4 regions of the Bradyrhizobium sp. 41S5 genome follow, and region 1 is predicted to be linked to each of the others. Evidence: predicted binding sites of a transcription regulator. Region 1 holds the regulator's gene; each other region holds the start of a gene.
What was found. Region 1 encodes PhoB, which activates phosphate uptake and scavenging genes when phosphate is short. Its sites were predicted from a motif close to TGTCATNNANCTGTCAT; they were not measured.
Positions count from the first base shown of each region.

Region 2: ppk2 (polyphosphate kinase 2) is a predicted target of PhoB. The motif match lies at 2,983-2,999, and genes of this name have one in related genera.
Region 3: HAP47_RS17955 (DUF47 domain-containing protein) is a predicted target of PhoB. The motif match lies at 2,902-2,918, and genes of this name have one in related genera.
Region 4: HAP47_RS24290 (phospholipase C) is a predicted target of PhoB. The motif match lies at 2,960-2,976, and genes of this name have one in related genera.

Region 1 covers NZ_CP083721.1:1,036,107-1,041,797, forward strand. Annotated here, with positions in the region: gene pstC (phosphate ABC transporter permease subunit PstC) at 1-768, shown strand, start outside; gene pstA (phosphate ABC transporter permease PstA) at 773-1,618, shown strand; gene pstB (phosphate ABC transporter ATP-binding protein PstB) at 1,615-2,436, shown strand; gene phoU (phosphate signaling complex protein PhoU) at 2,534-3,250, shown strand; gene phoB (phosphate regulon transcriptional regulator PhoB) at 3,381-4,091, shown strand; gene HAP47_RS04935 (GcrA family cell cycle regulator) at 4,332-4,844, opposite strand; gene HAP47_RS04940 (aspartate aminotransferase family protein) at 5,331-5,691, shown strand, end outside.
Region 2 covers NZ_CP083721.1:6,122,079-6,127,769, reverse strand. Annotated here, with positions in the region: gene HAP47_RS29520 (NAD(P)/FAD-dependent oxidoreductase) at 1-80, shown strand, start outside; gene HAP47_RS29515 (amino acid ABC transporter permease) at 151-819, shown strand; gene HAP47_RS29510 (transporter substrate-binding domain-containing protein) at 948-1,826, opposite strand; gene ppk2 (polyphosphate kinase 2) at 1,981-2,928, opposite strand; gene HAP47_RS29500 (fumarylacetoacetate hydrolase family protein) at 3,076-4,248, shown strand; gene HAP47_RS29495 (hypothetical protein) at 4,415-4,810, shown strand; gene HAP47_RS29490 (Spy/CpxP family protein refolding chaperone) at 4,889-5,691, opposite strand, start outside.
Region 3 covers NZ_CP083721.1:3,779,241-3,784,931, forward strand. Annotated here, with positions in the region: gene HAP47_RS17940 (ABC transporter substrate-binding protein) at 1-912, shown strand, start outside; gene HAP47_RS17945 (branched-chain amino acid ABC transporter permease) at 977-1,840, shown strand; gene HAP47_RS17950 (branched-chain amino acid ABC transporter permease) at 1,842-2,810, shown strand; gene HAP47_RS17955 (DUF47 domain-containing protein) at 2,958-3,602, shown strand; gene HAP47_RS17960 (inorganic phosphate transporter) at 3,617-4,621, shown strand; gene sugE (quaternary ammonium compound efflux SMR transporter SugE) at 4,680-4,994, opposite strand; gene HAP47_RS17970 (peptide chain release factor 3) at 5,151-5,691, shown strand, end outside.
Region 4 covers NZ_CP083721.1:4,975,707-4,981,397, forward strand. Annotated here, with positions in the region: gene HAP47_RS24285 (cytochrome-c peroxidase) at 1-1,199, opposite strand, end outside; gene HAP47_RS24290 (phospholipase C) at 1,236-2,945, opposite strand; gene HAP47_RS24295 (alpha/beta fold hydrolase) at 3,259-4,143, opposite strand; gene hydA (dihydropyrimidinase) at 4,189-5,601, opposite strand; gene HAP47_RS24305 (aspartate/glutamate racemase family protein) at 5,601-5,691, opposite strand, start outside.

The DNA of each region.
Region 1 (5,691 bases):
CCCTCGGCAGATCCGCCGGTGCTCGGCGCACTCGGCCCGATCTACGGCACCCTGATCACCTCGGTTATCGCGATGATGATCGCGATTCCGGTCGGTCTTGGCATCGCCATCTTCCTCACCGAGCTGTGCCCGCAAATGCTGCGCCGCCCGATCGGCATCGCCATTGAGCTGCTCGCCGGCATCCCCTCGATCATATACGGCATGTGGGGCTTCTTCGTGCTGGGCCCGTTCCTGGCCAACACGTTCCAGCCCTTCATGATCCGAATGTTCGAGGGCGTCCCGGTGCTGGGCGCGGTGTTCGCAGGGCCGCCGTCCTATCTCAGCCTGTTCAACGCCGCGCTGATCCTTGCCATCATGGTGCTGCCCTTCATCACCGCGATCTCGGTCGACGTGTTCAAGACCGTGCCGCCGGTGCTGAAAGAGGCCGCCTACGGCATGGGCTGCACCACCTGGGAAGTCGTCCGCAGCGTCGTGATCCCCTACACCCGGGTCGGCGTGATCGGCGGCATCATGCTGGCGCTCGGCCGCGCACTCGGCGAGACCATGGCTGTGACCTTCATCATCGGCAACTCGTTCCGCATCTCGTCGTCGATCTTCGCGCCGGGCACCACGATCTCGGCGGCGATCGCCTCCGAATTCGCCGAGAGCGACGGCCTGCACCAGTCCGGCCTGATCCTGCTCGGCCTCCTGCTGTTCGTCCTGACCTTCTTCGTGCTCGCCGGCGCCCGGCTGATGCTGATGCGGCTTGAAACGAAAGCGGGGAAATAGCGTTATGAACCCGATCTACAAATCCCGCCGCCGCAGCGACATCGTCATTCGCGCACTCTGTGTCTGCGCGGCGCTGTTCGGCGTCACCTGGCTGGCGCTGATCCTGTTCACTCTGGTCTACAACGGTCTTGCCGGCCTCAGCGTGCAGCTGTTCACCCAGAACACGCCGCCGCCGGGCTCGACCGAAGGCGGCCTGCTCAATGCCATCGTCGGCTCCGTCATCATGACGGTGATCGGCGTCGGCATCGGCGCGCCGCTCGGCCTGTTCGCCGGCACCTACCTCGCCGAATACGGCAAGCACGACAAGCTCACCTCGGTGATCCGCTTCATCAACGACATCCTGCTCAGCGCGCCCTCGATCATCATCGGCCTGTTCATCTACGGCGCGGTGGTGGTGCCGATGCGCGGCTTCTCGGCGATCGCAGGCAGTCTCGCGCTCGCCGTGATCGTGATCCCGGTCGTGCTGCGCACCACCGAGGACATGCTGCTGCTGGTGCCCAATCCGCTGCGCGAGGCGGCCTCCGCGCTCGGCCTGCCGCGCTCGCTGGTGATCAAGCGGATCGCTTATCGTGCTGCGCGTAGCGGCTTGATCACCGGCGTGCTGCTGGCGACCGCCCGCGTCGCCGGCGAGACCGCGCCGCTGCTGTTCACCGCGCTGTCGAACCAGTTTTTCAGTTGGGACTTGACCAAGACGATGGCCAACCTGCCAGTCACCATCAACAACTTCGTGCAGAGCCCCTACGCCTACTGGAAAGAGCTGGCGTGGAGCGGCGCACTGCTGATCACATTCACCGTGCTCGCGCTGAATATCGGCGCGCGTATCCTTGGTGCCGAAAGGGCCGCAAAATGACCGAGCTCTCCGTTTCAACCAGTAACCCGAGCCACGTTGCACCGCATACGCCGCTGCCGGAAGCGCCGCCGAAAGTCACGGTGCGCAACCTCAATTTCTATTACGGCGAGCACCACGCGCTGAAGAACATCAACCTGACGCTGGGCACCAACCGCGTCACGGCGTTCATCGGTCCGTCGGGCTGCGGCAAGTCGACCCTGCTGCGGATCTTCAACCGGATGTATGACCTTTATCCGGGCCAGCGCGCTACCGGTCAGCTGATGCTGGACCAGACCAACATTCTCGATCCCAAGCTCGACCTCAATCTGCTGCGCGCGCGGGTCGGCATGGTGTTTCAGAAGCCGACGCCGTTCCCGATGACGATCTACGAGAACATCGCCTTCGGCATCCGCCTCTACGAGAAGATCTCGAAGTCCGAGATGGACGACCGGGTCGAGAAGGCGCTGCGCGGCGGCGCGCTGTGGAACGAGGTCAAGGACAAGCTGAACGCCTCCGGCCTGTCGCTTTCCGGCGGCCAGCAGCAGCGCTTGTGCATCGCGCGCACCGTGGCGGTGCGGCCCGAGGTGATCCTGTTCGACGAGCCGTGCTCGGCGCTCGATCCGATCTCGACCGCCAAGGTCGAGGAGCTGATCCAGGAGCTCTCCGAGGACTACACGATCGCGATCGTCACCCACAACATGCAGCAGGCGGCGCGCGTCTCCGACAAGACCGCGTTCATGTATCTCGGTGAGCTGATCGAGTTCGACGACACCAACAAGATCTTCACCTCGCCGAGCGATCGACGCACCCAGGACTACATCACCGGCCGGTTCGGCTAGAGCATGATCCGGAAAAGTGGGCACCGGTTTTCCGATCGGATCATGCGAAACTGAGGACACCAAATCATGATCCTCGGGATCATGAGGGAGACAAGCGATGGCTTCTGAACATACCGCCAAGGCATTCGACAGCGACCTGCAGGAGTTGACCCGCCTGGTCGCCGAGATGGGCGGCCTCGTCGAGCGGATGATTACCGAGTCGGTCGACGCGCTGATCCGTCGCGACGTCGCGCTTGGCAAGCGCGTGGTCGCCGCCGACATCGAGATCGACAATCTGCAGCGCGTCATCGAAGAGCGCGCGGTGCTGACGATCGCCCGCCGCCAGCCGATGGCGATCGACCTGCGTGAAATCGTCAGCGCGATGCGCGTGGCCACCGACCTCGAGCGGATCGGCGACCTCGCCAAGAATATGGGCAAGCGCGTCGCGGCGCTGGAAAGCGATTTCCAGCCGCTGAAGCTGATCCGCGGCCTGGAGCACATGACCGACCTCGTGCTGTCGCAGGTCAAGTCGGTGCTCGACGCCTATGCCGCGCACGATCTGCCGGCGGCGATGAACGTCTGGAAGGGCGACGAGGAGGTCGATGCGATCTGCACCTCGCTGTTCCGCGAGCTGCTGACCTACATGATGGAGGATCCGCGCAACATCTCGTTCTGCATACATCTGATGTTCTGCGCCAAGAACATCGAGCGGATCGGGGATCACGCCACCAATATCGCCGAGACCGTGTTCTACATGATCGAGGGCCAGCAGATCACCGACAAGCGCCCGAAGGGCGACATGACCAATTTTGCCACCACTGTGCCGGGTACCTAGGACATGATCCGCGAGCGCGGAGCCGGATTGTCTTCACGACAAGTCGTTTCCGCGGGGATTATGCTCAGGAAAGTAAGCGTTTCGGTTTGCGTCTGGGCAACGGATCACCACAGAGAGAGAACTTGAACCGATGAGCGCACGCATTCTGGTAGTCGAAGACGAGGAAGCGCTGACGACACTGTTGCGCTACAACCTCGATGCGGAAGGCTACGATGTCGAAACGGTCGGGCGCGGCGACGATGCCGACACCCGCCTGAAGGAGCGCGTTCCCGACCTCGTGGTACTGGACTGGATGCTGCCGGGCCTGTCCGGCATCGAGCTGTGCCGCCGCCTGCGGGCGCGGCCCGAGACCAAGCAGCTTCCGATCATCATGCTGACCGCGCGCGGCGAGGAGAGCGAGCGCGTGCGCGGGCTTGCCACCGGCGCCGACGATTACATCGTCAAGCCGTTCTCGGTGCCGGAATTGCTGGCACGGGTGAAGGGCCTGCTGCGCCGCGCGAGCCCGGAGCGGCTTGCGACCGTGCTGACCTATGGCGACATCGAGCTCGACCGCGAGAAGCGCCGCGTGGCGCGCTCGGGACGTCCGATCGATCTCGGTCCGACCGAGTATCGGCTGCTCGAATTCTTCCTCGAGCATCCCGGCCGCGTGTTCAGCCGCGAGCAGCTGCTCGACAGCGTCTGGGGCCGCGACATCTATATCGATGAGCGTACCGTCGACGTGCACATCGGCCGCCTGCGCAAGCTGCTCAATCCGGGCCGCGAGCAGGATCCGATCCGCACCGTGCGCGGCGCCGGCTATGCGCTCGACGACCGCTTCGCGAAGGCCGAGCCGCAGCCGTAAGGCCTGCATGGCAACCTCAAGCCGCAACACGGCGTCGTCCCGGCGAAAGCCGGGACCCATACGCCGCGGCCGCCGCAATGGGCACGCGGCCAGACGGCTTTCTAACAATACGCATTCGGGGTTACGGGTCCCGGCTTTCGCCGGGACGACGCTGGTGGATAGTTCCGCGCTACGATCACACAAACAAATCCCCGCTTTCGCGGGGATTTGTTTTTGCAGTCCAGGCAGTTTCCCGAGTGCTTACTTGATCTGTGGCTTGGCCGACGGCCGGCGGCGATCGGCGGCGGGCTGGTAGGCGACGCGCGAGTGATGCGCGCAATAGGGCAGGCCGGCGAGCGCCTTGCCGCCGCAGAAGAAGAATTCCGGGCTTGAGGGATCGCCGACCGGCCAGTGGCAGGTGGCCTCGTTGAGCTCGAGCAGCGACAGCCGCTGGCTCATCGGCACCACGTTGTCGAAGGAGATCGGATCGGGCTCCATCTCGACCTCGAAGGCGTGCGCCAGCGCGGTGTTGCCGCGCGACACCGGGCGCGCCACCCGCATCATGTGCTGGGCGGGACGGGCCTTGCGCTGCCGCGGCGCAGCCGTGGAGGGGGCCTTGGCGCGGCCGGAGAGGCCGAGCCGATGTACTTTGCCGATCACGGCGTTTCGCGTCACATTGCCAAGTTCCGCCGCGATCTGGCTGGCCGAGAGGCCGGATTCCCAGAGCTTCTTCAGCTGCTCGACGCGATCGTCGGACCAGGTCAATACAGTCATCGCATTCTTCCTTTCGCATGGCGCCGGCCACTCATCGGAGCGGCGCTGCGAGCCAATCTGGACAAATATCCCTGCGGCCAGAATCCCTTAGCCCTCGCCGGGCACGGTGTTGCGCCCGAACGTTTACGCGTGACACGAAGGCTACTTAGAGGGTCCAGTACTGCCGCACGAGATGTCGTACCCGACAGGCCAAACGCTACAATATGGCGTGACTCTGGCGCAAGAGTCCGCGGCCGTGCGTCCACATGTTCCCGCAAAGTTAAGCATTGCTGTGAGGCTTTTCCACCGCTCCGGATTGCGCTGGTTTCGCATTGCAGGAAGGCCAGCAAAGGCCGGCTCCTGGCGATTGACACTTACCGGCCGCCGCATAGAATGTCCCGCACGTGCCGCCCGCAAAGGCGGCCGTTTTGTTTTCCGAAGCTGGCGGTTGCTGCGTAGGCGTCAAGGCGCGCGGCGATTGACGGTTTCAAACCGGCAGTGAACGCCATGACCAACGCCTCGTCGCATCTGCTCCCCGTCTTCGCCCGGGTCGATCTCGGCTTCGAGCGCGGCGAGGGCGCCTGGCTGATCGCAACCAACGGCGACCGCTATCTCGACTTCACCTCGGGCGTCGCGGTGAACGCGCTCGGGCATGCGCACCCGCATCTGGTCAAGGCGCTGCAGGAGCAGGCGACCAAGCTCTGGCACATGTCGAACCTGTTCAAGAGCCCGGACGGCGAGGTGCTTGCCGCGCGGCTGTGCGAGCAGAGCTTTGCCGACTTCGTGTTCTTCTGCAATTCCGGCGCCGAAGCGATGGAGGGGGTGATCAAGCTGGTGCGGCACCACCACTTCTCCAAGGGCCATCCCG
Region 2 (5,691 bases), 3.3 Mb from region 1:
CCGCGGTCGCGGCAATGATCGCGGGCGCCGCGCCGCCGTTCGAGGTGAAGGCCTTTTCGCCGGGCCGGTATATCGCGTGACTCGCGCGAGGCCGCCTGCGATGCTGGGAACGCAAGGCGAGCGCAAGGCGCGTCGCAACCGAGGGGCAGGATGAACTACGTCTGGGATTTCGGGATCCTCGCCAAGTACAGCCATCTGTTCTGGCTCGGGCTCGGCTGGACCATGGCCTACACGATCGGCACCATCATCCTGGGGACCCTGATCGGCCTGATCGTCGGCATGCTGCGGCTACGGCGGATTCCGGTGATCGACTGGCTCCTGATCGCCTATATCGAGCTGTTCCGTTGCACGCCGCTGTTGGTGCAGATCATCTGGTTCTACTACGCCTTTCCGGTCGTGATCGGCGTCAACATCCCGGCGCATGTCGCAGCGGTCAGCGTGCTGTCGCTCTATGGCGGCGCGTTCTATGCCGAGATCGTGCGCGGCTCGATCGAGAGCGTGCCGGTCGGGCAGTGGGACGCCGCGAAGGCGCTCGGCTTCCGCGGCTGGCGCCTGATGCGGCTCGTGATCCTGCCGCAGGCGCTGAAGCCGATGATGGCGCCCTATGTCAACCAGTCGGTGACGCAGCTGAAGAACACCTCGCTGGTCTCGATCATCGCGGTGCCCGATCTCGTCTACAATGCGACGCTGATCAACGCCGACACCTACCGGCCGCTGGAGGTCTACACCATCGTGGCGCTGATCTATTTTGCGATCCTGTTTCCCTCGACGCTGGTGGCGCGCCGGCTGGAGCGCGGGCTGACCTACGACAAGGTGTGAAGCTCTCGCGGCACCGTCATGGCCGGGCTCGGCCCGGCCATCCACGTCTTTCTTTTTGTGGAAACGAAGGCGTGGATGCCTGGGTCAAGCCCGGGCATGACGAGTTGATGGAGGCAGAGCATCACTCGCTAGATATTCAGCTCCACCGGCACGTCCTCAGCCTTGACGCCGGCGAGGCCGAGGCCCTTGACGAACCATTCGCGCATCTGGCCGATGCCGCGGTTGTAGTCGACCCACACCGACAGGAAATCGCGCCAGCGCTTGTCCTGTTCGCGCCGCACCGCCATGCCGCTCGCAATCGTCACCGAGGGCGAGGCCAGGATCTTGTAGGTGCCGAGGTTCGGATTTTTGGCGATCGCGGTCAGCCCGAGCACCAGCGCGTTGACCACGCAATCGACGCGGCCCGACGACATTTCCAGCATCACCTCGTCGCGCGACTTCAGCGACTTGATGGTGGCGTTCGGCGCGAAGCGCCGGGCCACCGCCTCGTTGGCCGAGCCGACGTCGACCGCGATCTTGACCTCGGGCTTGTTGATGTCGGCCCAGGTCTTGGCCTCCAGCCCCTTCTTCAGCATCGCGCCGAACGGATGCGGGAACACCAGATTGGTAAAATCCACCACCAGCGCCCGCTGCGGCGTCGGGTTGAGCGCAAAGCCGAGGTCGATCTTGTTGGCCTGCAGATCGAGAATTGAATTGCCATAGGTCGACTCGACATATTCCAGCTTGACGTCGAGCAGCTTGGCGAGGTCGTTGGCCATCTCGATCGAGAAGCCGGACCAGGTGCCGGTGGCGAGGTCCTTGTTGAAATAGGGCAGCTCGCCCGGCAGCACCGCGATCCGCAGCACCTTGTTGCCCCTGATGCGATCCAGGGTGTTGTCGGCCTGGGTCTGCGCCGCGGCCGGGGTGGCCATGGCGGCCGCGAGCGCCGCGCCGCTGCCGATCCCGAGCGCATAGCGCAGCGCGTCGCGGCGATCTTCGGAAATTGTGACGTCGTCGGATTGAGTCAAGCAAGCCTCCCTGCACCAGATCGGGGGAAGCCTAGCGTCGGTATCCGGTGCCAGCAAGTGCGCGCGCCTGCGCCATTGGTAGGCGAGGGGAAGGAGAGATGCCTAGCTTTTCACCTCTCCCCGCGCTTTGCGGGGAGAGGGGAAACGACCACCATCAATACGTTCCCGGCACATACATCTCCGGCGGGATCGGGCCGCGGTGATAGTCGGGGTTGCGCACCCGCGGCGGTAGCACCACCGGTTGGTAGGTGACCTGCTGATAGGGGATCTGGCTCAACAGGTGCGAGATGCAGTTCAGCCGGGCGCGCTTCTTGTCGACGGCATCGACGATCCACCACGGCGAGTCCTGCAGATGCGTGCGCTCCAGCATCGTTTCCTTGGCCTTGGTGTAAAGCTCCCAGCGGGTCCGCGCCTCGACATCCATCGGGCTCAGCTTCCACTGCTTCAGCGGATCGTGGATCCGCATCGAGAAGCGGAACGCCTGTTCCTCGTCGGTGATCGAGAACCAGTATTTCAGCAGGATGATGCCGGAGCGGATCAGCATGCGTTCGAACTCCGGCACCGACCTGAAGAACTCCTCATACTGCTCGTCGTTGCAGAACCCCATCACCTTCTCGACGCCGGCGCGGTTGTACCAGCTGCGGTCGAACAGCACGATCTCGCCGCCAGCCGGAAGATGCGAGACATAGCGCTGGAAGTACCATTGCGTGCGTTCGCGCTCGTTCGGCGCCGGCAACGCCGCGACGCGGCAGATGCGCGGGTTGAGCCGCTGGGTGATGCGCTTGATGACGCCGCCTTTGCCGGCGGAATCGCGGCCCTCGAACAGCACGACGATCTTCTGCTTCTCGTGCTGCACCCAGTCCTGCAGCTTGACCAGCTCGCCCTGCAGCCGCAGCAATTCGCGGAAGTAGAGCTTGCGGTCGATCGACGGCCTTGCGGCGGCCCCGTCGTGGTCGAGCTCGTCGAGCCTCATGTCGTCGAGCTCCAGCTCGAGTTCCTCGTCGAAGCTGTCGGCCATCTCCTGGTGGATGCGGGCGCGCAGGGCTTCCTCGCGCAAGGCTTCATCTCGGGCGGCTTCGTCGGTGAGGTCGGAGGCGGTCATGAAGGTCCGTCTTTCAGCGTGTTAGATCGATCGGCGGGAGCATTGACGGGCGATGTTACCCCTCTATGACATTGGCATGACCGCTGTTTCACGCAGCCGGCGGGACTGTGCTAACAAGCAATGACAAGATCAAAAAAGGAGACGCCGATGATTTCGCTCACGCCACAAGACGTCCTGCCCGAGGACGGCACCGCCGGCACGCTGGTCGGACGGGTCTGGCTGCCGCAGGCGGGCGGGCCCGCCGTGGTCGCGGTGCGGGGTGACGGCGTGTTCGACGTCACCGCGCGCTTCCCCACCGTGAGCGCGCTGTGCGAGGAAGCCGATCCCGCGGCCGCCTTGCGTGGCACACGCGGCGAGCGGATCGGCGATTTCGGGGCGATCCTCGCCAACACGCCGCCCGACGGCCGCGACGCGACAAGACCGCATCTGCTCGCGCCGGTCGACCTGCAAGTGCTGAAGGCCGCCGGCGTCACCTTCGCGATCTCGATGCTGGAGCGCGTGATCGAGGAGCGGGCACGCGGCAATCCGTCGTCGGCGGAGGCAATCCGCAACGAGGTGGTGCGCCTGGTCGGCGACGATCTCTCCAAGCTGAAGCCGGGCTCCGAGCCGGCGATGCGGTTGAAGCAGGTGCTGATCGACCAGAACGCCTGGAGCCAGTATCTGGAGGTCGGCATCGGTCCCGACGCCGAAGTGTTCACCAAGGCGCCGACGCTGTCCTCGGTCGGCACCGGCATGGATGCCGGTCTGCATCCGAAATCGACCTGGAACAATCCGGAGCCGGAGGTCGTGCTTGTCGTCTCCGCCGCCGGCAAGATCGTCGGCGCCGCGCTCGGCAACGACGTCAACCTGCGCGATTTCGAGGGCCGCTCGGCGCTCTTGCTGTCGAAGGCCAAGGACAACAACGCCTCCTGCGCGATCGGCCCGTTGCTGCGGCTGTTCGACGGGACGTTCTCGCTTGACGACGTCAGGAAGATGGATGTCGGCCTCACCGTGAAGGGCGCCGACGGCTTCGTGCTCGAGGGCCATTCCTCGATCTCCAAGATCAGCCGCGACCCGACCGATCTGGTTGCCCAGACCATCGGCCCCGTGCATCAATATCCCGACGGCTTTGCGCTGTTCCTCGGCACGATGTTCGCGCCGGTCAAGGACCGCGACGCCAAGGGCGAAGGCTTCACCCACAAGCGCGACGACATCGTCACCATCGAAGCGCCGCAGCTCGGCAAGCTCGTCAACCGCATGCGGGGCAGCGACGAGTGCGAGCCCTGGACCTTCGGCGTTGGCGCGCTGATGAAGAACCTCGCGCAGCGCAAGGTGCTGTGAGGAGGAGCGCAGCACGTTGCACGTAGGGTGGGTCAGCAAAGCGTAACCCACCATCTTGCCGCGCGTCATGGTGGGTTACGCTTCCGCTAACCCACCCTACGCACCCCGCTCCTTGTCATTGCGAGGAGCGAAGCGACGAAGCAATCCCATCCCTCCTTGCGGCACCATGGATTGCTTCGCTTCGCTCGCAATGACGGTGCACGTCGTTCTGCCATACGAGGCGCGGCTCCACGTCCGGCCAAGACGTGCTATTGTGCTTGCCGTCGCCGCCGCCGTTGTCGAACATGTTCAGAAACCTGCGCTGCAGATCAATCGCGTGCTGCAACTTGAGGGCGCGCTGATGCATGAAATTCGGAGCGACCGCTTGTCGCGCCCTTATGTGATCCAGTTCATCCTCGTTCGCGCTGCTCCGCTTCACCATACTGGCTCGACGCGAACAGAAGGAGTCGCGGACATGAGCGAGCAGCCATCGAACGGAATGCCTGATTGGCTCACGACCGATATGCTGGTGATTGCCGTCTCACTGGCGATCATCGTGATTGGCATATGGATCGCGCCGTAGCTTGGACGCTCCGGCTGGTTGTCCCGTTGAGATACCGCGGGATATGCCACCGCCATAGGCGCGAGGCGATCGCGCGCCTCACAAACCGATCATCCGGAAAATCATGCCGCCGATATTCGGCCCATGATGGTGGTGACGGCGATGATGGCTTCGCGGCGGTTCGTCACCGCCTGCGGCGGCCATCGCGCTCCTGCCGCCGTCCCGCTCGGAGCCGACAGCGTCGAACGCGGCCTTCTGCTCGTCGCTGAGCGCGTTGTAGAAAGTGTCCACGGCCGGACGCACCGTGCCGATCGCCTGAAGCAGGGAATCGAGTCTCGTTCCGACCGCCGCAAGGCGTGCCGGTGGCGTGCGTGCATCGGTGGGCGGACAGGACGATTTCAATGTGTCCTCGGCCTTTGTCGCAGCGTCCCGCAAGGCATCGAGGCTCGCCCGCTGCGCGTCGGTTGGCTTGACGTCGCGTTCGATGACCTCGCCCGGCCATTGGATGGCGGCAGGCTGCGCCGCGCCGCAATCGCCGTTGCCTGACGTCGCCTGACGCCTGGTGCGGCGCTGATCCGCTGCCAGCGCCGTCACCTTGGCTTTCTGGTCGTCACTGAGCAGCCCGTAAAACTTCTCCAGCGCCGGCTGAAGAATACCGACCGCGTCGCGCATGGCCCGGAGCCGCTGCTGCATTGCGGCGAGGCGGCTCGGCGCCGTCAACGGTACGTCCTTGGGACATGAATTGAGAATGGTCTCGGACGCCTTCTGCGACGCGCTCGCGAGGTCGTCGAGCGCAGCACTCTGCTCCGCATTGGGCTCAATGGCGCTGCGGAATTGCTCGATCGGGAAGCCCGCGATATCGCTTCTGTCGCTGCCGCACATGTCGGCAAGCGTCGTCGTCT
Region 3 (5,691 bases), 2.7 Mb from region 1:
AATTCGGGCGTCGCGCTCGCGGTCAACAACGTCGTGAAAGAGAAGAACGGCGTCTACATCAATTCGGGCGCCGCGACTTCCGATCTCACCAACGCACAGTGCACGCCGAACACGGTGCACTGGACCTACGATACCTACATGCTGGCGCACGCCACCGGCCAGGCGCTGGTGAAGGCGGGCGGGGACACCTGGTTCTTCCTGACCGCGGACTACGCGTTCGGCGCGGCGCTGGAGCGCGACACCACCGCCGTCATCACCGCCAATGGCGGCAAGGTGGTCGGCGGCGTCAAGCACCCGCTCAACACCGCCGACTTCTCCTCGTTCCTGCTGCAGGCACAGGCCTCCAAGGCCAAGATCATCGGTCTCGCCAATGCCGGCGGCGACACCACCAACTCGATCAAGCAGGCGGCCGAGTTCGGCATCGTCAAGGGCGGCCAGAAGCTCGCCGCGCTGCTGCTGTTCCTCACCGACGTCAAGGCGATCGGGCTGGAGACCGCGCAGGGCCTCAACTTCACCGAGACGTTCTACTGGGACCTCAACGACAAGACCCGCGCCTTCTCGAAGCGCTTCTCGGAGAAGATGAAGAACGGCGCTCCTCCGACCATGGTGCAGGCCGGCGTCTATGCGGGCCTGCTGCATTACTTCAAGGCGCTGGAAGCGCTCGGCGGCAATCCGCATGACGGCGCCAAGGTGGTCGCGAAGATGAAGACCATCCCGACCGACGATCCGCTGTTCGGCAAGGGCGAGGTCGAGGCCAACGGCCGCGTCACCCACGACGCCTATCTGTTCGAAGTGAAGAAGCCCTCGGAGTCCAAGGGGCCGTGGGACTTCTACAAGCTGGTCGGCACCGTGCCGGGCAACCAGGCCTTCACGCCGCTCGACAAGAGCACCTGTGCGCTTCTGAAGAAGTGACGATCATGCCCGCCGGCCATGCGCGTGGCCGGCGGGCTTCATCTATCTAGCGAAAGCTCATTCGATGCAGGCTCTCTACGCACAGCTTCTGGTGGGACTGATCAACGGCTCGTTCTACGCGCTGCTCAGTCTGGGGCTCGCCGTCATCTTCGGCATGCTCAACATCATCAATTTCGCGCATGGCGCACTCTACATGATGGGCGCCTTTGTGGCGTATTTCCTGCTCAATCTGGGCGGCATCAACTACTGGTGGGCGCTGCTCATCGCACCTGTCATCGTCGGCATCTTCGGCATGATCCTCGAGCGGACCATGCTGCAATGGCTCGCCGGCCTCGACCACCTCTACGGACTGCTGCTGACGTTCGGCATCGCGCTGATCGTGCAGGGCGTGTTCCAGAATTATTTCGGCTCCTCCGGCCTGCCTTACTCGATCCCGGATCAGCTCAAGGGCGGCGTCAATCTCGGCTTCATGTTTCTGCCGATCTATCGCGGCTGGGTCGTGATCTTCTCGCTGGTGGTGTGCCTTGCCACCTGGTTCCTGATCGAGAAGACGCAACTCGGCGCCTACTTGCGCGCGGCCACCGAGAACCCGACGCTGGTGCGGGCCTTCGGCATCAACGTGCCGCGCATGATCACGCTGACCTACGGGCTCGGCGTCGGTCTCGCCGCGCTCGCCGGCGTGCTGTCGGCGCCGATCAACCAGGTTCGTCCGCTGATGGGCGCCGATCTCATCATCGTGGTGTTCGCGGTGGTCGTGATCGGTGGCATGGGCTCGATCATGGGCTCGATCATTACCGGCTTCGCGCTCGGCGTGATCGAGGGACTGACCAAGTATTTTTATCCCGAGGCCTCCAACACCGTGGTGTTTGTCCTGATGGTGGTGGTGTTGCTGGTGAAGCCAACGGGACTGACGGGACGGGCGGCTTGATATGTCAGCATTGACCGACGATACACTTCCGGTGACGCCGCGCGCGGTGCGCGACGAGATGATCGTATTCGCCGTGATGGCGGTGCTGCTCGCAGTGGTGCCGTTCACGGGGATCTATCCCTTCTTCGTCATGCAGGCGCTGTGCTTCGCGCTGCTCGCCTGCGCCTTCAACCTTTTGATCGGCTATGGCGGCCTGCTGTCGTTCGGCCACGCCATGTTCCTCGGCACCGCCGGCTACGTCTCGGCGCATGCGCTGAAGGTGTGGGGGTTGCCGCCGGAGCTTGGCATCGTGGCCGGCACCGCCGCGGCCGCCTTGCTCGGCCTCGTCACCGGCTTCATCTCGATCCGCCGCCAGGGCATCTACTTCTCGATGATCACGCTGGCGCTGTCGCAGCTGCTCTATTTCATCTATCTGCAGGCGCCGTTCACCCATGGTGAAGACGGCATCCAGGGCATTCCGCAGGGGCGCCTGTTCGGGATCTTCGACCTGTCGAAGCCGACGGTGCTCTACTACGTCGTGCTGGCCGGATTCCTCGCCGGCTTCCTGCTGATCTACCGCACCATCAACTCGCCGTTCGGCGAGGTGCTGAAATCGATCCGCGAGAACGAGCCGCGCGCGATCTCGCTCGGCTACAAGACCGACCAGTACAAGATGCTGGCCTACATCCTGTCGGGCACGCTGGCGGGCTTTGCCGGCTCGCTGAAGGTGTTCGTGGCGCAGAACGCCTCTCTCACCGACGTGCACTGGTCGATGTCCGGCGAAATCGTGCTGATGACGCTGGTCGGCGGCCTCGGTACCATCTTCGGCCCGGTGGTCGGCGCATTCGTGATCATCGCCATGCAGCAATATCTCGCCGGTTTCGGCCAGTGGGTGACGGTGATCCAGGGCGTGATCTTCGTGGCCTGCGTGCTGCTGTTCCGGCGCGGCCTGGTCGGCGAGCTGGCCCACCTGCTGCGGCGGTCGCTGTAGGGCAGGGTAACCGATTTGCTGCCGACGACATAGCGGTGGACGACCGCCCGTTCGGGCGGTCGGTCCCGGTATTTTCCCCGCCAGATGCTCTATGACAGTTCTGTGACAGTCGCTAAAAGAGCTGTCCCGGAACGATGGAACTGAGACATGCTGCGCTGGTTTCGCGCCTTTCTGCCCAAGGAAGAGCGATTTTTCGACCTGTTCGCCCGCCACGCCCAGACCTCCGTGCAGTGCGCGCTGGCGCTGCAGGACATGCTGAAGGGCGGCGAGGAGACCCCGGTCTTCTGCCAGCGCGTCAACCAGTTCGAGAACGACGCCGATAGCGTCACCCGCGAGGTCCTGACCGCCGTTCGCCGTACCTTCATCACCCCGTTCGACCGCGGCGACATCAAGAACCTGATCACCGCGATGGATGACGCGGTCGACCAGATGCAGTCCACCGCAAAGGCGGTGATGCTGTTCGAGGTGCGGGAGTTCGAGCCCCCGATGCGCGAGATCGGCACCCTGATCGTCGAATCCGCCAATCTAGTCGTTCGCGCGCTGCCTCTGTTGCAGGCGATCGGCCAGAACGTCTCGATGCTGACCCAGATCACCGAGGAGCTGACCAAGCTCGAGGGCCGGGTCGACGATCTCCATGATATCGGGCTCAAGGAATTGTTCTTGAAGCACCGCAACGCCAACGCGATGGACTTCATCGTCGGCGCGGAGATCTACGATCACCTCGAGAAGGTGGCTGACCGCTTCGACGACGTCGCCAACGAGATCAACTCCATCGTGATTGAACAGGTTTAGGGCAGGGACATCACGTGGACGCCACGCTGGGTCTTCCGGTCCTGACTATCCTGATCGCGGTCGCGCTGCTGTTCGACTTCCTGAACGGCCTGCACGATGCCGCGAACTCGATCGCGACCATCGTCTCGACCCGCGTGCTGCGGCCGCAATATGCGGTGTTCTGGGCGGCGTTCTTCAACTTTGTCGCCTTCGCGGTGTTCGGCCTGCACGTCGCCAACACCATTGGCACCGGGATCATCGAGCCGTCGGTGGTGGACGCGACCGTGATCTTCGCGGCGCTAGTCGGCGCGATCGCTTGGAATGTGATCACCTGGGCGCTCGGCATTCCCTCGTCGAGTTCGCACGCGCTGATCGGCGGCCTGGTCGGCGCCGGCATGGCCAAGGCAGGCATTTCGGCGGCGGTGTGGAGCGGGCTCACCAAGACCTTGCTTGCGATCGTGCTGTCGCCGCTGGTCGGCTTCCTGCTGGCACTGGTGCTGGTTGCGATCGTGTCCTGGCTCTCGGTGCGCTCGACACCTTTCGCTGTTGATCGCGCCTTCCGGATTCTGCAATTCGCCTCGGCGTCGCTCTATTCGCTCGGCCATGGCGGCAACGACGCGCAGAAGACCATGGGCATCATCGCAGTGCTGCTCTACTCGCAGGGCCATCTCGGCGACAAGTTCGAGATTCCGTTCTGGGTCGTGCTGGCCTGCCAGAGCGCGATGGCGCTGGGCACCCTGATGGGGGGCTGGCGGATTGTGCGCACCATGGGGCTGCGGATCACAAAGCTGACGCCGATGCAGGGCTTTTGCGCCGAGACCGGGGGCGCCGCAACCCTGTTCATCGCGACCTATCTCGGGGTTCCGGTATCGACCACCCACACCATCACCGGCGCCATCGTCGGCGTCGGCGCCGCACGGCGGCTGTCCGCCGTGCGCTGGAACGTGGCAAGCTCGATTGTCTACGCCTGGGTGATCACGATCCCGGCCTCGGCTGCGGTTGCAGCCGCGACCTATTGGGCGGTGCAGGTTCTGAAGTAGCGTTTTCGAGCAAAGTGGAAGCCGGTTCGCGTCAAGAAAACGGGTCCAAAACAAGTAATCAACCGACCAGCTTCAAGCCGACGATGCCGGACACGATCAGCCCGATGCTGGCGAGCCGCATCGCGGTCGCGGGCTCGCCGAGCAGGATGATGCCGAGTGCCGCGGTGCCGACCGCGCCGATCCCGGTCCAGACCGCATAGGCGGTTCCAATCGGCAGCGTCTTCAGCGCGATGCCGAGCAGGATCACGCTGCCGGCCATCGCCGCGAGCGTCAGCACCGATGGCACCAGCCGCGAGAAGCCCTCGGTATATTTCAGCCCGATCGCCCAGCCGATCTCGAGCAGGCCTGCGGTGAACAGAATGGCCCAAGCCATAACGAACCCTCCGGATAAGGCAGGGTCGTCCCCGCGGATGGTATGGTGAGAAGAAGGTCGTCCTTCCGGTCCCTATATGTGGGTGGTGCGGCCATCCCGCATTGCGACAAAACGCCCTTGATTGCGCCCGTTTTCCCTGCCAAACGCTGCCCCGCCATGTCTGATACCGCTGTTTCAACCGAATCGCCGTCCCGCTCGCTGCTTTCCGAGGAAGTGGCGCGACGGCGCACCTTTGCGATCATCTCGCACCCGGACGCCGGCAAGACCACGCTGACGGAAAAGCTGCTGCTGTTCGGCGGCGCAATCAACCTCGCGGGCCAGGTCAAGGCCAAGGGCGAGCGCCGCAACACGCGCTCGGACTGGATGAAGATCGAGCGCGAGCGCGGCATCTCCGTCGTCACCTCGGTGATGACCTTCGAGTTCAACGACCTCGTGTTCAACCTCTTGGACACGCCGGGCCACGAGGACTTTTCGGAAGACACCTATCGCACGCTGACCGCGGTCGACTCCGCGGTGATGGTCATCGACGCCGCCAAAGGCATCGAGGCGCGCACGCGAAAACTGTTCGAGGTGTGCCGCCTGCGCGACATCCCGATCATCACCTTCATCAACAAGATGGACCGCGAGAGCCGCGACACGTTCGAGCTTTTGGACGAGATCGAGAAGACGCTGGCGCTCGACACCACGCCGATGACCT
Region 4 (5,691 bases), 3.9 Mb from region 1:
TCGACATTGCCGTGATGCTTTTCCGGCAGATCGTCGTATTTCCGCACTGTACCGTCGGCCGCACGCGGGTAGACCTTCTCCGGATTGGTATCGCGGAAGTTATAGAAATCGAGCACCTGCTCAAGGCTCGTGAAGACGCCGTTGTGGAAGAACACGCGGCGGGCTGCGGTGTTGCGCAAGGTCGGCGTCAGAAACATCCCGCAATATTGCGTCTGCTCGGCAATGTCGGTGCGATACGGACCGCAGACCCCGAGATCGAAGTAGTTCGGATCGCGGTTGCTGGCGAGCGCGGCGTTGCGCGGCGCGCCAAGCGCCTCATACTGGTGATCGGTAAACAGCGGCGGCAGGCCGTCGCGGGTCGGCGCCGAGGTATGGCAGCCGGCGCAATTGGCCTTGTCCGGATCGTTGAACAATTGCAGGCCGCGCAACTCGTTCTCGCCCAGTCGTGCCCTGCCTTCCAGCCAGTAGTCGAACTTGCTGCTGTAGGGATGGAAGCTCGGTTCCTCGACCTGATAGCGCGCGACCGCGAACATCGCCTCCGCGACCAGCAGCCGCGTGTTGTCGAAGACCTGAGCGCCGAACAGTTCGGCAAAGCGCGGGGCATAGCTAGCCTGGCGCAGCTTCTGCGCCACCACCTCGATGCTGCCGCCATCCATCTCATTGGGATCGAGCAGCGGGAAGATCGCCTGGTCCTGCAGCGTATCAGCGCGGCCGTCCCAGAACAGTCCACCCTGCGGCACGATGTTGACCGCCGACGCCGCGGCCACGGTCGCGACCTTTTTCGCACGCGCAGCCTGCTGACCTGCCGCGGCCAGTTGCGCGAAGTCGACGACGTTGTCGTCCTCGTCCTTCTCCGGCCCGATGCTGAAATTTGGTTGCCGCTCCAGATAGGTCAGGCTTGGCACGGCGCGCGTACCCTGCCGCGATTGCGCGGGCCCGCCGGACATGACCGCGGCATCATTGGGCGGTCCGTAGGCGTGATCCGGACTGTGACAGGAGGCGCAGGACAATGCGCCCGACGACGACAGCGACGCGTCGAAGAATATCTTCTGGCCGAGCTGCGCCATGCCGGACAGCAGGGCGATCGGCGGACGCCTGAGCTGCACCGGATGCGGATTCGTCCCCGGAAGTCCTTGCGTCTCGACTGCCGCAACAGCGCCGGCCATGCAGAGCAGGCCGGCGCCGAGAAGCCACAACATGCGGCCGTTCATATGACGTCCAGTGATCCCAGAGCGTTAGTGATGGTGATGATCATCAGACGGGCTAACGATGACCGTGCCGGCCGTCGGATCGAGGAACAGCTTGTTCTGCTGATCGTCGCGGTCGTGATCGTGATCGTGATCGTGGCCATGATCGAAGTCGAACATGTCGGTGATCGATTCGACGCTGTCGTCGAATGCGCCGCCGCCGAGACGCTGGCCGTGCAGCCAGTTGTCTTCGATGAAGCGCACGACGGACGCCTGCGAGATGCGCGTGTGGCTGACGAAGTTCTTCTTGGCGTAAGGTGAGATCAGCAGGAACGGGATCCGCGTGCCGGGACCGCAGCGGCCGTTCACCGGCTGGCCGTTGAGGCCGTTCGGCTGCGTCTGCTTGCCGATACCGCGGCCGCACTGACCGGGACCGTTGACCTGGTCGGCGGTCGGATCATACGAGGCGCTGGTCGGTGCGATGTACTGGTGGTCATACCAGCCGTCGGAGTCGTCATAGGTGATGATGACCGCGGTCTCGCGCCACTCCTTCTGCGTCTGCAGGAAGTTGATCAACTCGACATTGCCCGCCTGCTCGTCGAGCGGATCGGAGTTGCCGGGATGGCCGTCCTGATAGGCCGGCATCTTGATGTAGGAGACGGCCGGGAAGTTGCCGGCCTTCACCGAGGCATAGAAGTCCTCGAGATCGTAGGCATGATTGGCCGGATCGACCGTCTTGCTGCCGGGAACGTAGGTGTGGCCGATCGCGTTCACCGAGCTAGGCCGCGCATGGGTCGGGTTGGCGGTCGACTTGTAGTACTGGAACCAGGCGTGGTGCGGGATGTAGTCAACGATGCTGCCGTTGACGTTGCTCGAGAAGGTGCTGCGGAGGCAGTTGGTGGTGCCGTTGCTGTTCTTGAGCGTCAGGTCGAAGCCGCCCATGAAGCTGCCCCAGCTGATGTGCTCGGCGTTGAGCAGGTCGCCGATGTTCTTGCTGGTCATCAGGACCTGGCTGGTCGTGCTCGAGCAGGAGTCATAGGCAGGGTCGGTATCGCCGATCAAGGTCAGGCCGCCCTGCCCGTCGGCGATCGACGACGTCGTGCCGACGATGTTCTGCGCACCGTTGGTCTGGCCGGCGACCACCTCGAGCGCGCCGGGCGTCGACGGACCAAAGGTGTCGGTCCAGGTGTTGTCGCTCATCGCGAAGTTCTGGGCGTAATTCCAGAACGCGGTGACGGTGTTGCCGTCGAAATAGCCCATCACCTGCCCGTTGGTGCCGAACGCGCCGACACCGCCGGCGGTGCCGCGGCCGGTGAACTTCGGAAACAGGTCTTCGTTGCCGTTGTCGACCGCCTGCTGCTCGGGCGTGTAGGCGTGGTTCTGCGAGCGCGTGTTGGCCTGGGTGCGATCGAGCCGGAACGGATTGGTCGCGCCCGTGCCGTTGGCCGGGTTGAGGTTCGGGTTGTTGGTCAGCAGATTGGCGTTGGCGAGGTTGTTGACCTTCGGTGTATGCGGCTTCGCCTTGAACGGAATGGAGCCGGTCGGGTTGGCCGCATTCGGGTAGGTTGCGAAATAGTGATCGAACGAGCGGTTCTCGTTGAAGATCACGACGAGATGCTTGATCGGCGTTGCCGTGTGAATGTCGTGCGGATGACGATGATCGTGATCTCTATCATCGTCGTGAGCAGCCGCGCTGCACACCACTGCAGCAGCAGCGACAAGACAGACTCCGACCGTTGAAAGGAATTTCACCTTCACTTCTTGCCCCATTTTTTAAGGATTTATGACGTCGACATGCGACACATTAGCCAGCGCGCGTAACAGCCCTGTGTCGGTTTTGCGATTGATGCGTCATCGCGACGCAATCGTCATGCGTTCGATTTCACGCGCCGGTTGCGGCACGCGTGAACAGATATTGCATCGATGTCATCAAATCGATCGCGACCCCAATGACGCCGGCACGCGCGTCATGATGAGACCTACATCCGCGCGTACCACGTTTTCATGCGCGCACGATCCAGGACTATTCCTGTAGTCGCACAATTCAACGCGACGTATCCGGCCGAGCCAACTAGTCCTTCATCCCCGTGATCGAAGCACTCACCGCTCTCGGATCGCGCTGCGGCCAGCGGCGGCTTTCGACCTGCGCCAGGAATTCGCCGACGATCCGGTTGTACTCGTCGGGCTCCTCGATGTTGATGGCATGACCGCAGTTCGGCATGACGGCGAGCGCGGCGGACGGAATGCTCTGCTTCATCAGGATGCCCGGCAGCAGGCACGGCCAATCCTCGTCGCCGGTGATGATCAGTGTCGGCACCGTGATGCGCTTCATCTCGTCGACCAGCGTGTAGAGCGAGGGACGCTCCTTCTGCACGCCCTGCTGGGTGTTGGCGGATCCCACCGCCGAGTGCTGGGCAAGCATGGCCTTGAACTCGGCGTGGCCGCGCGGGTCCTTGTTCTCGTACTGCACGCGGGTCGGACCGTAGGCGTAGCGTTCGGCGAACGCCGGCATGCCGTCCTTGCGGATCATGGCCGCGATCACGTCGGCTTCGGCGCGAAACGTCTCGCGCTTGTCGAGCTCCGCACCATAACCGCAGCCGCCGATGCACAGCGACAGCGCCCGCGTCGGGTGACGCAGTCCGAAGTGCAAGGTCGCGAAGCCGCCCATCGAGAGGCCGATGATATGCGCCTTCGGCGCGCCGATGTGATCGAGCACGGCAAGAATATCGTCGGCGGCGCGTGCCTGCGAATAGGACGAGACATCGTCGGGCACGTCAGACGGCGGAAAGCCGCGCGCATTATAGGCGATGGTGCGGAAGCGCTTGCCGAAATGCCGCATCTGCGGCTCGTAGCTGCGCAAATCGCCGGCGAATTCATGGACCAGGATCACGGGATGGCCGGATCCGGTCTCCTCGAAATAGAGCCGCACGCCGTCATCTGTTGTCGCGTAGGGCATGGTGGTCTCCTGCCTTCTTGTTTCGCGGGTTACTTCCTTCGCGTGTTACGGGATGGTCGCTCCCGCCGGAGGTTTGGCGCGCGGCAAGTATGTGCCGTGCTCCTTGCTGCCGACAAGGGCCCCGTCGTCGACGACCACCTTGCCGCGCACCATGGTCAGCACCGGCCAGCCGGTGACCTCGAGCCCTTCATAGGGCGTGTAGTCGGAGCCGTCATGGATCAGCTCGTGGCGGATCGTCACCTTGCGCTTGGGGTCCCACAGCGCGATGTCGGCATCGGAGCCGACGGCGATCGTGCCTTTGCGCGGATAGAGGCCGTAGATCTTGGCGTGATTGGTGGCGCTGAAGGCGACGAAGCTGTTGAGGTCGATGCGCCCCTTCACCACGCCCTCGGAGAACAGGATCGGCAGCCGCGTCGCCACCCCCGGGATGCCGTTCGGCACCCAGCGGAAGCTGGTACGCCCCTTGGGCGCGAGCTTTCCTTGCGGGTCGTCGTAGCGGAACGGGCAATGGTCCGACGAGAACACCGAGAACACTTTCTGCTGCAAGCCTTCCCAGCACGCCTGCTGGCTGGCGACATCGCGCGGCGGCGGCGAGCAGACGTACTTTGCGCCTTCCATGTTGAGCTGGTCGAGATCCTTCTCGGTCAGGACAAGGTATTGCGGACAGGTTTCGCCCATCACCCGCAAGCCCCGCTGCTGCGCGCGCCGGATCTCGTCCATCGCCTCGCGGTTCGAGACATGCACGATCATGATCGGCACGTCGACCAGCTCGGACAGCGAGATCGCGCGATGGGTGGCCTCGCGCTCGACCGGGATCGGCCGCGAGGCGGCGTGGAAGCGCGGCGCGGCGTTGCCGGCGCGTTCGAGCCGGTCGGTTAGGAAGCGGATCGCGTCGAAGTTTTCCGCATGCACCATCAGCATCGCACCGGTCTCGCGCGCGACCGACATGGTCTCGAGCAGCTCGCGATCCGACAGCGCCAGCCCCTCATAGGTCATGAAGACCTTGAGCGAGGTATAGCCGTCCTCGACCAGCGCCGGCAGCTCCTGGCCCAGCACGTGCTCGGTCGGATCGGTGACGATCAGATGGAAGGCGACGTCGACATGGCATTCGCCTTCGGCCAGCGAATGGTAGTGCTTGAGCGCCTCGCGCAGCGTCTGGCCCTTCTCCTGCAGGCAGAACGGCAGCACGGTGGTGTTGCCGCCGAACGCCGCCGAGCGGGTACCGCTGGCAAAGCCGTCGGCCATCACGATGCCGTCGCCCGACGGCTGGGCGAAATGGACGTGGCTGTCGATGCCGCCGGGCAGCACCAGCCGGTCGGTGGCGTCGATGATCGTGGCCGCATCGCCGAGATCGCGGCCGAGCGCCGTGATCTTGCCGTCGCGGATTCCGACGTCGCAGGCGAAGGTGTCGGCAGCGGTCACGACCGTGCCGCCGCGAATGATGGTGTCGAAGGACATCAGTCGGTTCCCTCTTTCGGTGAGCGATGTTCGATGATGGCGGCAAGCGGCTCGGCCAGCCCGAGCGTTGGTTTCGGATCGGGCCGTCGG